DNA from 2 places in the Leucobacter alluvii genome. Region 1 is predicted to be linked to the other one. Evidence: predicted binding sites of a transcription regulator. Region 1 holds the regulator's gene; the other holds the start of a gene.
What was found. The regulator HspR, encoded in region 1, represses chaperone genes until heat shock. The targets are predictions, from matches to a motif close to AAGTTGAGTCNNNNNGACTCAACTT.

Region 1 (7,074 bases):
GTTCCTCGACGAGAGCGCGTTCCGCGCCTACAACGACCATCCGGCTCACGTCGAGTTCGTGCGGGCGAGGTGGGCTGTCGAGGTCGCCGAATTCCAGGAGTACGACTTCGTCGTGCACGTGAGCTCGGACGAGCGCTGAGACCTTCGCACTTCTCATTCTGAGAGTTGAGTGGGATCGACTCAAGTTTTACCGTGCAGACTTGACCTTCGCTGAGCGGCGAGTAAACTTGAGTCCAACAGGCTCAACATCGTGAGCACTCGCGCTCTCGTGCGAGTCGGCGGTGACGAGCAGTCTCCGGCCAGGCGCTTCGTCTGGTCGATCCGATCGACAGAAGGAGCACATATGTCACGCGCAGTAGGCATCGACCTCGGCACCACGAACTCGGTGGTCTCCGTACTCGAAGGTGGCGAGCCCACCGTGATCGCGAACGCCGAAGGCCTTCGCACCACGCCCTCGATCGTCGCGTTCACGAAGGACGGGGAGGTGCTCGTCGGCGAGACCGCGAAGCGCCAGGCCGTCACGAACGTCGACCGCACGCTCTCCTCGGTCAAGCGCCACATGGGCACCGACTGGAAGACCGACGAGATCGACGGCAAGCGCTACACCGCGCAGGAGATCAGCGCGCGCACGCTGCAGAAGCTGAAGCGCGACGCCGAGACCTACTTGGGCGACAAGGTGACCGACGCGGTCATCACCGTTCCGGCTTACTTCAACGACGCAGAGCGTCAGGCGACGAAGGAAGCCGGCGAGATCGCCGGGCTCAACGTGCTCCGCATCATCAACGAGCCGACCGCTGCGGCGCTCGCGTACGGCCTCGACAAGGGCAAAGAGGACGAGCTGATCCTCGTCTTCGACCTGGGCGGTGGCACGTTCGACGTGTCCCTGCTCGAGGTGGGCAAGGATGACGACTTCTCGACGATCCAGGTGCGCGCCACGGCCGGTGACAACCGCCTCGGCGGCGACGACTGGGACCAGCGGATCGTGCAGTGGCTGATCCAGCAGTTCAAGTCCTCGACCGGTGTCGACGTGGCGAAGGACAAGATCGCGCTCCAGCGTTTGAAGGAGGCGGCGGAGCAGGCCAAGAAGGAGCTCTCGAACTCGACGAGCACCCAGATCCAGCTCCCGTACCTCTCGCTCACCGAGAACGGTCCGGCGAACCTCGATGAGACGCTCTCCCGCGCGAAGTTCGAGGAACTCACCAAGGATCTGCTCGAGCGCACCCGTAAGCCGTTCCAGGACGTCATCGCTGAAGCCGGTGTGAAGGTGTCCGACATCGCGCACGTCGTGCTCGTCGGCGGATCGACCCGTATGCCCGCCGTGACGGAACTGGTGAAGTCGCTCACCGGCGGCAAGGAGCCGAACAAGAGCGTGAACCCGGACGAGGTCGTCGCCGTGGGCGCCGCACTGCAGGCCGGCGTGCTGAAGGGGGAGCGCAAGGACGTTCTGCTCATCGACGTGACTCCGCTCTCGCTCGGTATCGAGACCAAGGGCGGCATCATGACGAAGCTCATCGACCGCAACACCGCGATCCCGACGAAGCGCAGCGAGACGTTCACGACGGCGGAAGACAACCAGCCCTCCGTCGCCATCCAGGTCTTCCAGGGCGAGCGCGAGTTCACCCGCGACAACAAGAACCTCGGAACGTTCGAACTCACCGGTATCGCCCCGGCCCCGCGCGGCGTGCCCCAGGTCGAGGTGACCTTCGACATCGACGCCAACGGCATCGTGCAGGTCTCCGCGAAGGACAAGGGCACCGGCAAGGAGCAGACGATCACGATCTCCGGCGGCTCGACGCTCTCGAAGGAGGACATCGAACGCATGGTGCGCGAAGCCGAGGAGCACGCTGCTGAAGACAAGCAGCGACGCGAAGCGGCAGAGGTGCGCAACAACGCGGAGCAGCTCGCCTACTCGGTCGAGAAGCTCATCTCCGAGAACGACGACAAGCTGCCCGAGGACGTGAAGACCGAAGTGCAGGGAGATCTCGACGCGCTGAAGCAGGCGCTCGCCGGTGACGACGACGAAGCAGTGAAGAACGCTTCGGAGAAGCTCGGCCAGAGCCAGACGAAGCTCGGCGAGGCGATCTACGCGGCCGCGCAGGCCGAGTCTCCTGCTGAAGGCGGCGCCGATGCAACGTCGAACGACGATGACGTGGTGGACGCCGAAGTTGTTGAAGACGACGAGGAGAAGAAGTAACCATGGCGAACGAGGAACAGCGCACGCCCGGGGAAGACCCGAACGCTGACGAGGTTCCTGCTCAGGAGCCGGAGTCGCAGGACTCCGGCTCCTCGCCCCAGCCCGATCTCACGGTCGATGACATTCTGGGAGCGGAGCAGAGCGACGCCGCAGCGGACGCCGACGCGGCGAACGAGGCAGCGGCGGGGAACGAGGCGGACAACCCGTATCTCGATGATCTGCGGAGGCTGACGGCCGAGTACGCCAACTATCGGAAGCGCACGGAGTCGAATGCGGCGGTCGAGAAGCAGCGGGCGATCGCAGCGGCGGTCTCCCCGATGCTGACGGTGCTCGACGATCTGGATCGCGCTGAGAAGCACGGCGATCTGGCAGAGGGCACGGCGTTCGCAACGATCGCCCAGAAGATTCGCGGAACGTTCGAGCGCATCGGCGTGCAGAGCTTCGGTGAAACGGGCGAAGTGTTCGACCCGCAGATCCACGAGGCCATTGCACAGGTTCCGGTTCCCGGCACCGAGCAGCACACGGTGCTCGACGTCATCGAGCGCGGATATCGCATCGGCGAGGTCGAACTGCGCCCCGCCAAGGTCGCGGTGGCGGTGGGAGCGGATGGCTAGTCAGGATTGGCTCGATAAAGACTTCTACCAGCTTCTCGGCGTCTCGAAAGATGTCGGCGACGCCGAGCTGAAGAAGACCTACCGCAAGCTCGCGCGCAAGTACCACCCGGATTCCAACCCGGGTGACGCGGTTGCCGAGGCGAAATTCAAGGAGATCAGCGAGGCGTACTCGGTGCTCTCCGACCCCGAGCAGCGCGCCGAGTACGATCAGATCCGCGCGATGGGCGCCGGCGGTGCCCGCTTCACCGCGGGTGGCGGCGGAAACCAGGGCTTCGAGGACGTCTTCGGCGGCATGTTCGGCGGAGGCGGGCGCAACACCCATTTCCAGTCGGGCGGCCCTCAGGGCTTCGAAGACATCTTCGGAGGCATGTTCGGCGGAGCTCCACCGCGCGGGCCGCAGTCCGGGCGTGACATCCAGGCCACGACGACCCTCGACTTCGAGACGGCGGTGCAGGGTAAGACGGTCACGTTGCAGGCCTCGACCGGTTCGGTCAAGGTGAAGATCCCTGCAGGGGTCTCCGACGGCCAGAAGATCAAAGTGCGCGGCAAGGGCGAACCGAGCCCCACGGGCGGACCAGCGGGAGACATCATTCTCACCGTGAGCGTGCGCAAGCACCCCGTGTTCGAGCGCGACGGCCAGAACCTCCGCGTGAAGCTGCCGGTGACGTTCTCCGAAGCGGCGCTGGGGGCGACGGTCGAAGTGCCGACACTCGGTGGCGCTCCGGTGAAGCTCAAGGTGCAGCCCGGCACGCCGAGCGGTCGCGTGCTTCGCGTCAAGGGGCGCGGAGTGTCGAGCTCGAAGGGCACGGGCGACCTTCTCGCCGAGGTGCAGATCGTGGTTCCCTCGCATCTGTCGCCAGAGGCGAAGGCGGCGCTCGAAGCGTTCCGCGACGTCGAACCGCAGGAGAACCCGCGAGCCGATCTCCTGGCTCGCGCGAAGGGATAATCTCCTCTCATTGAGCGAGGAGCGCAGTGCCGGCCGTGCGGCCCGCACTGCGCTCCTCGACGAGCCACACGAAAGCAGGTCAGCATCATGGCGAATCCGCGACTGGACCGTTTCACGCCGGTATTCGCCATTGCCGCGGCCGCTGAGCTCGCCGAGATGCACCCCCAGACCCTGCGGCAGTACGACCGCATCGGACTCGTCTCACCGCAGCGCACCCGCGGGAACACCAGGCGGTACTCGCTGCACGACGTGGCGAGGCTGCGAGAGGTCGCGCGTCTCTCCGCAGAAGGGCTCAGCCTCGAGGGCATCCGCCGTGTGCTCGAGCTCGAAGACCAGGTGCGCCGTCTCGAGGATCGCGTGCGCGACCTCGAACGCGCACTGACGGAGGAACGACTGCAGCGCCCCGACCGCCGCGTCTTCGCGGCCGGATCCGCCGGGGGAGAAGTGGTCACCCTCCGTCGCGGCACACGCATGCGGCGCAACGCCGAGGTCGTCGTGTGGCAGCCGTGAGCCCGCGCGATACCGATGATCGACTCGAGGCCCTGTTCGCGCAGCTGACGCGCGAACCTGATTTCGACGCGCCGGAGCTGCAAGCGTTCGATGCCGCCGACCAGCTCATCCTCCGCACCGCGGCCGACGACTTGGCCGACCACCCATTCGAGGTCCCCTTGGGAGTCGACGACGTCGTCGTCATCGGCGACCGCCACGGAGCACTCACCCTCGGAGCCGCGACCGTGTTCGGAGTCGCGGGGATCCGGACCCATCAGGACCCGCTGCTCGGAGAGCGCGCCCTGGCTCAGAACGCCCGGCGCATGCAGTTGGCGGGCCGGTACACGAACCACGGGCTCGATGCCGCTGCGCTGACGGGGGCACGGGTCGTGCTCGTGCAACTGCCGCGCGGCCTCGACGCGCTCGCCGAGGTGTCTCGGGCGATCGCGCGCTGGGCGGACCCGGAGGTGCGCGTCTTCGCCGGCGGTCGCGTGAAGCACATGACGCGCGCGATGAATGACGTGCTCGCTCGCGATTTCGCGGAGGTCTCGGCAGGTCTCGGCTGGCGCAAGTCGCGCGTGCTCCGCGCGGCAGGGCCCCGAGTGCCGGCGACGGCGGAGAGCGCGTTCCCGAGGTGGGGCACCGATCCAGCGCTCGACTTCTCGCTCGCGGCCTTCGGCGCGACATTCGGCGGCCCGGTGCTCGACCACGGCAGCAGGCTGCTCCTCACCACGCTCGCCGACACGCAGCGGCAACCCGCCACGATCGTCGATCTGGGATGCGGCAACGGTGTGCTCGCCGTGTCGGCCGCGCGCCGCTTCCCCGAGGCGCGCGTGCTGGCGACCGATCAGTCCACGGCGGCCGTCGCGGCCACCCGCCTCACGGCCCAGGCGGCGGGGGTGGCGGATCGCATCGCCGTCGAGCGTTCCGACGCGCTCGAGGCGGTGCCCGATGCGTGGGCGGACCTGATCGTGCTCAACCCGCCGTTCCACACCGGCGCGACGGTGCACGCCGGAGTCGGTCATCGCCTTATCCGCGCGTGCCGCCGTGCGCTCGCGCCAGGCGGGGAACTGCGGCTCGTCTTCAACTCGCATCTCGGGTACCGACCGCTCGTCGAGCGAGAGGTGGGGCCGACGCGGCAGCTCGCGCGCAATGCCGTCTTCACGGTGCTGTCGGCGACGCGCGAATCCTGACCGGGACGAGGCCGACGCGGCGCTGCGCGCGGAGGACGCCGGAGTGCGGCGCCGCGTGAGGCCGGCGGCGCGCGGTGCTGAGAGTACTGTGGAACCGATATGACGAATTCGGCTCCGGCGTTCCTCTGGCGGCTGGCCCCGAGCATCTACGGGCCGTCGGTGCTCTTCTCATTGGGCGAGTACGCGATTCTGCCGCTCGTCGCCGTCATCGCGGTCGAGATGGGCGCGAGCATCGCGCTCGCCGGGGTGATCGCCTCGGCGGCCGTCGTCGGGCAGGTGCTCGGCAACCTTCCGGCGAGCTGGGTGGTCTCACGAGCCGGTGAACGCGCGGCGATGCTGCTCGCCGCCGCCGTCGCCCTGCTCGGCTGCCTCGGGGTCGCCTTCGCCCCGACTCCAGCGCTGCTCGGCGCAGCCGTGCTCGTCATCGGGTTCGCCGCCGCCTCGTTCGGGCTCGCGCGGCACGCGTTCATGACGACGCGCGTTCCGCTGCACTTCCGGGCTCGGGCCCTGTCGCTGCTCGGCGGAACGAACCGGCTCGGGCGGTTCATCGGCCCGTTCCTCGCCGCGGCCATGATCGCCGCGACCGGCGATCCGGAGGCCCCGGTCTGGGCGTTCGCCGCGTGCCTGGTGCTCGCCGCAGCGCTCGTCGCCTGGGCGCCCAATCCCGAACGCGCAGCGCCTGATCCCGAACGCGCAGCGCCCGACGCCAGCGCCGATGGAAGCGCGCGCAGCACAGTGTCGCGCACCGCGTCGCGCACCACCCCCAGTGAATCCCGCCCGGGGGTGCTCGGGGCGGTGCGCGACGGCGGGGCGGCGCTCCTGCGCATCGGAGGCGCCTCCGCGATCCTCTCCGGCATGCGGTCGATCAAAGACGTGCTGCTCCCGCTCTGGGGAGTGTCGATCGGACTCGATGCGACGCAGGTCGCGCTGGTCGTCGGCATCTCAGGCACCGTCGACTTCCTCTTCTTCTACACGAGCGGCCAGATCATGGATCGCTTCGGCCGCCTGTGGGCCAGCCTCCCTGCGATGGTCGTGATGGCGATCGGGTTCCTCGTGCTCGCGGGCACGCACGACCTGCCGGGAGCTGGCGTCTGGCTGCTCGTGATCGCGATCGTGGTCGGTCTCGGAAACGGCCTGTCGAGCGGCATCAACATGACGCTGGGCGCCGACCTCGCGCCCGCCGACCATCCGGCGCCGTTTCTCGCGGCATGGCGCACGTTGACCGACTTCGGCGGCGCTGTCGCGCCCCTCGCCGTCTCCGGGCTCGCCGCAGTATCGCTGCCCGTCGCGAGTGTCGCCGCCGGGCTGCTCGCGGTCGCCGGCGCCGTCGGGTTCGGGCGATGGATTCCGCGGTATCTGCCGCACGTCGGTCGGCGCCCGCCGCGATCCGCCGACTGAAGTGGTTCCAAGCCGCGGTTTGTAGACTGGTGCAGCGTCGCGCGTCGTCCGCGCGAATCCGCACCCATCTCCGACCGAAGGACTCCCGCGCACCGTGAGCACCACCGATCGCCAGCCCCCCCTGCGTATTCTGCAGGGCTGCGACACCTTCTCTCCAGATGTGAACGGCGCCGCTCGGTTCGCCGAACGCCTCTCAGCCGGGCTCGTGCAGCGCGGCCACGACGTCCACGTCGTCGCACC
Region 2 (7,074 bases), on a different contig from region 1:
GGGCGGATGGAAGACGCGACGGCGGAGACCGCGCTGGCATGGCGCGACGCGCTCCGCCGCGGCGACGTCTCCGCGCGTGAGGTGGCCGAACGGTATCTGCGCCGCATCGAGGCGCACCACGAACTCGGAGCATTCCTCGCGGTCATCGGTGACCAGGCTCACACGGACGCGACGGCAGCCGACGCGCGATTCGCGGCGACATCACGCTCGGAACGCTCGACGCTGCCTCGTCTCCATGGGCTGCCCATCGCCGTCAAGGACCTCGTAGAGGTCGCCGGAATGGCGACGACCCGCGGCAGCGCCGCCCTTCGCCACCGCGTGGCGACCGCCGACGCTCCGGGAGTCGCGATGCTGCGCGCGGCCGGCGCGATTCCGCTCGGGAAGACGCAGGTGTCGGAGCTCGGCCTGACCGGTTACTCCGAGAACGCCATCGCGCCACCCGCGCGCAATCCGCTCGACCCCTCGCGCACTCCGGGCGGATCGTCCGGCGGGAGCGCGGCTGCGGTCGCGGCCGATCTCATCCCCATGGGTCCGGGAACGGATGGCGGCGGTTCGATCCGCATCCCAGCGCTCGCGTGCGGTCTCGTCGGACTCAAGCCGGGTCTCGGCGCGGTGCCAGGGGATCTGGCCGCGGCCGCTCCCTCCCTGCACGACGAGTTCGGTGCGCCGCGGTTGACGGTGAGCGGCCCCTTGGCCCGGGACCCGGCCGACGCGGCGATGCTCTTCGATGCGCAGCGCGGCGCGACGGGGGAGCCAGCCTTGGCGGCCGTGCGCGCCGCCGATGAGCTCACCGGACTCCGCATCGCGTACTCTGCGGCCTCGCCGTTCGCATCGGTGTATCCGATCGCGCTCAGTGCCGAATCAGGCTGCGCGTTCGAGGCGGCCAGGGAGCGCCTCGCCGCCCGCGGTCACCGCATGGATGAGGCGACCTTCGCCTACGACCCCGAGTACCCCGAGGCGTTCACGACCTCGTGGACGGCGGGCCTCTCGCGTCTGGCGCTCGCTCCCGATGCCGCTGCACGCCTGATGCCGCTCACCAGCCTCTTCCGCGAGCGCGCCCGCGCACGAACCGTCGAGGCGCATGAGCGCGCAGGGGCACGGCTGCGCGATTTCGCCGCAGACGCGCGACAGCAGTGGGGCGCCTACGATGCCGTCCTCACTCCCGGACTCACGATGCTCCCCCCGCGCGTCGGCGCCTTCACGTCGATGCATCCGGATGACGACTACCGGCTGCAGTGCGAGTGGGCTCCCTTCACGTCGATGGTGAACGTCTCAGGGCTGCCCGCGGTCGCTGTGCCGGTGATGCGGCTGCCGAACGGGCACGCAATGGGGGTGCAACTCATCGGCAGGATCGGCTCCGAGTCGCAGTTGCTGCAACTCGCGGCGCAGCTCACGTCCCCGTGAGTGCGCCGTCGCGCCCCTCTCGGCAACTCGACCGCGACTGCCGACAGACCGCGATTTTCAGAGATCTTGCAGCGAGCTTCATTAGCACTCTCAGGTACCGAGTGCTAATTTATATTCACATTGAGTGACCTCCACTCAAGCTTCACTGGAAGGAGAAAATCATCATGGCAATGACATTAGATCCCTTCAGCGAGCTGGATCGCTGGGCCGCAGGAGCGCTCCAGCAAGCGCGCTCCGGTCCGCGCCAGATGCCGGTCGACCTCCAGCGCGACCACGAGCGGTACGTCTTGAACGCCGATCTGCCCGGCGTCGACCCGGGCTCGATCGACGTCGATGTCGACGGCCAGCTCCTGACAATCCGCGCGCAGCGCACCGCCGACGTGGCAGAAGGCTCGAAGTGGCTCACGCGTGAGCGCCCCTCCGGCACCTATCTGCGGCAGTTCAGCGTCGGGCAGGGCGTCGACATCGCCGGCATCTCCGCCTCGTACGACAACGGCGTGCTCAGCGTCGTGATCCCCGTGAGCGAGCAGGCGAAGCCGCGCAAGATCGCCGTGCAGGGTCAGTCCGAGCACGTCGAGAGCGACACTCAGAAGTCCCTGACCCACTGATCCGGCACCGTACGCACGCCGCGTGACGCTGTGGGGCGCCGTTCGGGCGCCCCACAGCGTCACGCGCGAACCGGGACGCGCGGACTCGGGAAGCTTCCGATCCGCCGACGCAGCGATCAGGACGCGAGGCGGCCCGGCCGAAGCGGCAGGCCCGCCGCCGTGTACACCTCGTCGATGAGGGCCATCGTACGACGGGAGCGCTCGAGGCCGACGCGCGATCGCTCACCGCTGCGCACCGCTGACCGAATGCGGCGCAGTTGATGGGTGTACGACGACGAGGCGCCCAAGTGCTCCGAACGCTCTTCGACGCCGGCTCCCGTCGTCGTGCGCACGATGAGGCGCCCGTCCTCCTGGGGTTTCACGAAGTTCGGCAGCACGACCTCGCCCAGGCTTCCGTGCACTCGGAGCCCGAAGTTCCATTCGTCGCTCGCCATGCTCGTGTGCATCGACACGGGCACGCCTCCGAGCTCCAATCCGGCGACGACCGTCGCATCGACCCTCGCGTCACCCGTGTGCCCCTCAGCCCGCGCGAAGTCGAGGGTGAGCGGCGCCGCAGTCGGCAGACGCACACCCCCGAGCTCTCCTCCGAGCTGATCTCCGAGCAGGAGCAGGGCGTGCAGCGCGTAGCACCCGAGATCCATCAGCGCGCCGCCGGCGAGATCGAAGCTCCATCGCGGGTCGCGCGGCGCGGGCGCCGGCATGTCCATATGCACGTCGACACCGCGGATCTCCCCGATCGCACCCTCGCGCACGTGACCGATGAGGCGATGCATGGCCGGATGATCGGCGTAGTGGAATGCCTCCCACGCCCAGCCGGCCGAGCGCTCGAGTCTGGCGGCGACGCGATCGAATTCTGCGAGGTTCGCCGCGAACGGCTTCTCGACGAGCACATTGCGTCCGGCTTCGAGCGCTCGTGCCGCCCACTCGGCGTGCAGCCCGTTGGGAAGGCCGATGTAGACGAGGTCGAGCGAGTCGTCTTCGATGAGGGACGCGTAGCTCTCGGCTGCCGCCGAGAAGCCCCGTTCGGCGGCGTAGTGACGAGCGCGCTCGGGATCCCGCGCCGCGACAGCGGCACGAATGTCACCGGTCTCCGCCGTCGCCGCGATGATCGACTCCTCGGCGATGCGCGACGCGCCCAGCATGCCGATGCGCAGCGGCGCACTCATGACGCCTCCGGGATGTCGGTCGCGCCGAGTGCCTCGCGCAGGCAGGCGACGCTGCGGCGCGCGCTGTCGAACGCCGCCACCGCGTCAGCTTCGTGCTCGATGACCGTATCCTGCTCCACCACGTACCATCCGGCATACCCCACGCCGCGCAGCGCGCGGACGATCTCCACGATGCGCGCGTCGCCGGCGCCGAGTGACCGATACATGCCCTGGCGCACCCCCTCGCGGTAGTCGATCTCTCCGGCTCGCACCCGCGCGGCGACGGCGAGACTCACATCCTTCAGGTGCGCGTGCACGATGCGGTCCGCGTACTGCTCCACGAAGGCGACCGGATCGCCGCCGCCGAGCGTGTAATGGCCCGTATCGAGGCACAGGCCGATGCGGGAGCCTGCGATCACGCGCTCCACCGCATTCGGGGCCTCGACCACCGTGCCGAGATGGGGGTGCAGGGTCGCCACCACCCCGACGGCGGCGGCGGCATCGTGCGCACGATCGAGGTTGGCGAGCAGCGTGACCCATTCCGGGTCGCTCAACTCGATCGCACCGTCATACCCTTCCGCTCCCGTCACCGCCGAGAGCACGAGCGTCGTGGCGCCGGAGGCGACGTACGCCTCCAGTTCGCGCTCGATCGCCGGCAGCGGATCCACCGCCGCCCGGTGCAGCACGACCGGGAAGAACCCGCCGACGGCTTCGAGGCCCGCTGCGGCGAGCGCTGCGGCGCGCTCGGCCGGAGCATCGGGCAGAAACCCTTCCGGCCCGAACTCGGTCGCCGTGATCCCGAGCGACACCATCTCGGAGAGCACGCGCTCCCGCTCCAACTGCAGCCCCCAATCCGGGACCTCGATGACGCCCCAGCTGATGGGGGCGGCTGCGATGCGTGCGCGATGTGCCATGTGCGACTCCTTCGTCGGTGCAGTGCGAGTGGATGAGGATCAGGCGCCGGCCGCGGTCGTGCCCTCGACCGGCGTGCTCGACTGCCAGGTGCGCGTCTCGGCCGATCGCTCGGCCGCCGAGACCACCTGGGCCGCCGAGAGCGCATCCTGAATATTCGAGTTGATGGCCTCGCGCCCGAGCACCGCCTGGAGGAACTTCTTGGCCTCGATCACCTTGAGGTCGTCGTATCCCATCGAGGTCCCCGCTCCCGGCTGGAAGCGGTTGAAATCACCCATCCCCGGCCGGGCCATGACGCGCGTGTACCCCTGGTTCTCCGCGCCCAGACCGCCCGAGAGGTGCAGCTCGTTCATGCGCTCGAAGTCCCAGTGCGCCGAGCCGCCCGTGCCGTAGACCTCGATGCCGTAGCTCGCGCGAGGGCCCACCGAGACCCGGGAGGCCTCGAGGGTGCCGACGGCGTGCGCCGCCGGAGCCCCGTCCGCGACTCGCACGAGCATCCCGGCGTAGTCCTCGTTCTCGACCGGTTTCATGTCGCCGTTCTCGATCAGCGCGAAGTGGGTTCCCGTGCCCATCGGAAGCTCGGGGCGCTCGGCGTACACCGTCGAGGTGACTGCGCTGACCTCGCCGATCGGGCCGAGCGTGTACTGGACGAGATCGACCAGGTGGCCCATGAGGTCGCCCAGAACGCCGTTGCCCGCCAGCCCCCGCACGAAGCGCCACGACAGGGCGCCGCGCGGGTCGGCCGAGTAGTCCGCGAACATCTGCCCGCGGACATTCGTGATGCGCCCGAGCCTGCCCTCGGCCACGAGTTCGCGCAGGTACTCGATCGCGGGGGCATGGCGATAGTTGAACCCGATCGACGTGACGACGCCGGCCTCCTTGGCCGCGTCCGCGACCGCGCGGGTCTCGTGCTCGCCGCGGCCGACCGGCTTCTCGATCCAGAAGTGCTTGCCGGCCCGGGCCGCCGCGATGCCGATCTCCGAGTGCAGGAAGTTCGGGGCGCAGATCGACACGACGTCGACGTCTGGATCGTTCAGCACATCGTGGTAGTCCGCCGAAGCCCGCTCGTACCCGAGCACGCGCACCGCCTCATCCGTACGCGCCGGCGCCGGGTCCGCCGCGTGCACCAGGCGGGGTGCGAGCCCGAGATCCGGGTACGCGTACTTGAGGTTGGCGTAGGCGCGGCTGTGCAGCTGGCCCATCCACCCGACGCTGATGAGGCCCACCCCGATCTCGGTGGTGCCGTCTGCACGTGTCCGCATCTTCGCTCGTTTCGTCTTCGTGGTGCCGTGCACCGGTTCTCACTGTGGGGCCGGCCGGGGGCCGGGCCCGGGTCTGGGATCCTCGCCTGTCGACCGGAGTGATCCTGACTCTGGACTTGATTCTGGACCGGTCCAAATTGTACGGACATGGTGGCTGCGGTGTCAACAGTCCCGTGGGACCGAGGGTGTCCGCCGAACCCGAGCGAATCCCGCCGCCCGAATCCCTCGTGCTCAGCACTCGAGCTCGATCTCGGTGCGGGGGCGCCGGTGCAGCGGGGGCGGCCGGTGCGCCCCCGGGATGCAGAACGGGCGCCCGATCCTCGTCCGGATCGGGCGCCCGCCCTCGCGGAACCGAGAGACGCTCAGCGGCGTGAACGCCCTGGGGCGTCCTCCCCGTCGTCCGCGTACTCGCCGGGGACGACGGTGACGGCCTCGGTCACCTGCACGCGTCCCACGCCCGCCGCGGCGTCGCCCTCGATCTCATCGCGGATCGTGCGCACCGCGTCGGTGCTCGTGCCGACATCCCGCAGTTCGTGGACCAGCTGCTCGAGCTCCGCGCCGCCGGCCATGAGCCCGGTGAGCTCCTCGAGCGAGATCGCGGATTTCTCGTGGTACCCGATGCTCTGTCCGCGCTTCAGCAGCAGGAAGCGATCGCCCACCGGGTAGGCGTGGTGCGGATTGTGGGTGATGAAGATCACGCCGAGGCCCCGATCGCGCGCCTGGATGATGTAGCGCAGCACCACACCCGACTGCTTCACGCCGAGCGCGGCGGTCGGCTCGTCGAGGATCAGCACCTTCGCGCCGAAATACACGGCTCGCGCAATGGCCACGCACTGGCGCTCGCCGCCCGAGAGGGTGCCGATCGGCTGATCCACGTCGCGCAGATCGATGCCCATGTCGAGCAGCTCCTGCTTCGCCGTCTTGCGCATGAAGTCGACGTCGAGCCGCTGGAACGGACCCCAGCCCTTCGTCTGCTCCGACCCGAGGAAGAAGTTGCGCCAGACCGGCATGAGGGGCGCGACCGCGAGATCCTGATACACGGTGGCGATGCCCCGGTTCAGCGCCTCGCGCGGCGAGTTGAACTTCACCGGTTCGCCCTCGACGAGGTACTCGCCGGCGGTGTGCTGATGGAGCCCTGCGATGATCTTGATGAGCGTGGACTTGCCGGCGCCGTTGTCGCCGAGCACGCACATCACCTCGCCGCTCGCCACCTGCAGGCTGACGTCGCGGAGCGCGATGATGTTGCCGTACCGCTTCTCGGCGTCGCGCAGCTCGACGAGCGGCGCCTTCGCGGTTGCCGTGGCCGTCGCCGGAGCGGCGGCTGTCGATGTGGCGTTCACTTTTTCCCTCCTCGCGCCGCGCGGCGCTGCAGCGTGAAGTTCAGCACGGTGGCTCCGAGGAGCATGGCGCCGAGGAAGAACTTCAGCCAGTCCGGATTCCACTCCGCGTACACGACGCCCTTGAGCGCCATGCCGTAGATCAGTGCGCCGATCGCGCCGCCGATCGCCGAGCCGTATCCGCCGGTCATGAGGCAGCCGCCGACGACGGCCGCGATGATGTAGAGGAACTCGTTGCCGATGCCCTCACCCGACTGCACCGTCTTGAACGCGAAGAGCTGGTGCATGCCGAGCAGCCACGCGCAGAAGCTGACGCCCATGTAGAGGCCGATCTTCGTCTTCACCACGGGGACGCCCACGGCGCGAGCCGCGTCGGGGGCGCCGCCCGACGAGAAGATCCAGTTGC

Region 2: a site for HspR is predicted at 1,522-1,546, ahead of ABFX18_RS04360 (Hsp20/alpha crystallin family protein). Genes of this name have one in related genera too.

What each region holds. Positions count from the first base shown of each region.
Region 1 covers NZ_BAAAOP010000012.1:554,584-561,657, reverse strand. Annotated here, with positions in the region: gene ABFX18_RS13810 (Dabb family protein) at 1-139, shown strand, start outside; gene dnaK (molecular chaperone DnaK) at 344-2,194, shown strand; gene ABFX18_RS13800 (nucleotide exchange factor GrpE) at 2,197-2,808, shown strand; gene ABFX18_RS13795 (DnaJ C-terminal domain-containing protein) at 2,801-3,754, shown strand; gene ABFX18_RS13790 (heat shock protein transcriptional repressor HspR) at 3,842-4,264, shown strand; gene ABFX18_RS13785 (class I SAM-dependent methyltransferase) at 4,252-5,436, shown strand; gene ABFX18_RS13780 (MFS transporter) at 5,536-6,834, shown strand; gene ABFX18_RS13775 (glycosyltransferase) at 6,929-7,074, shown strand, end outside.
Region 2 covers NZ_BAAAOP010000004.1:201,864-208,937, forward strand. Annotated here, with positions in the region: gene ABFX18_RS04355 (amidase) at 7-1,404, shown strand; gene ABFX18_RS04360 (Hsp20/alpha crystallin family protein) at 1,569-2,012, shown strand; gene ABFX18_RS04365 (Gfo/Idh/MocA family oxidoreductase) at 2,129-3,178, opposite strand; gene ABFX18_RS04370 (sugar phosphate isomerase/epimerase family protein) at 3,175-4,071, opposite strand; gene ABFX18_RS04375 (Gfo/Idh/MocA family protein) at 4,111-5,331, opposite strand; gene ABFX18_RS04380 (ATP-binding cassette domain-containing protein) at 5,694-6,671, opposite strand; gene ABFX18_RS04385 (ABC transporter permease) at 6,668-7,074, opposite strand, start outside.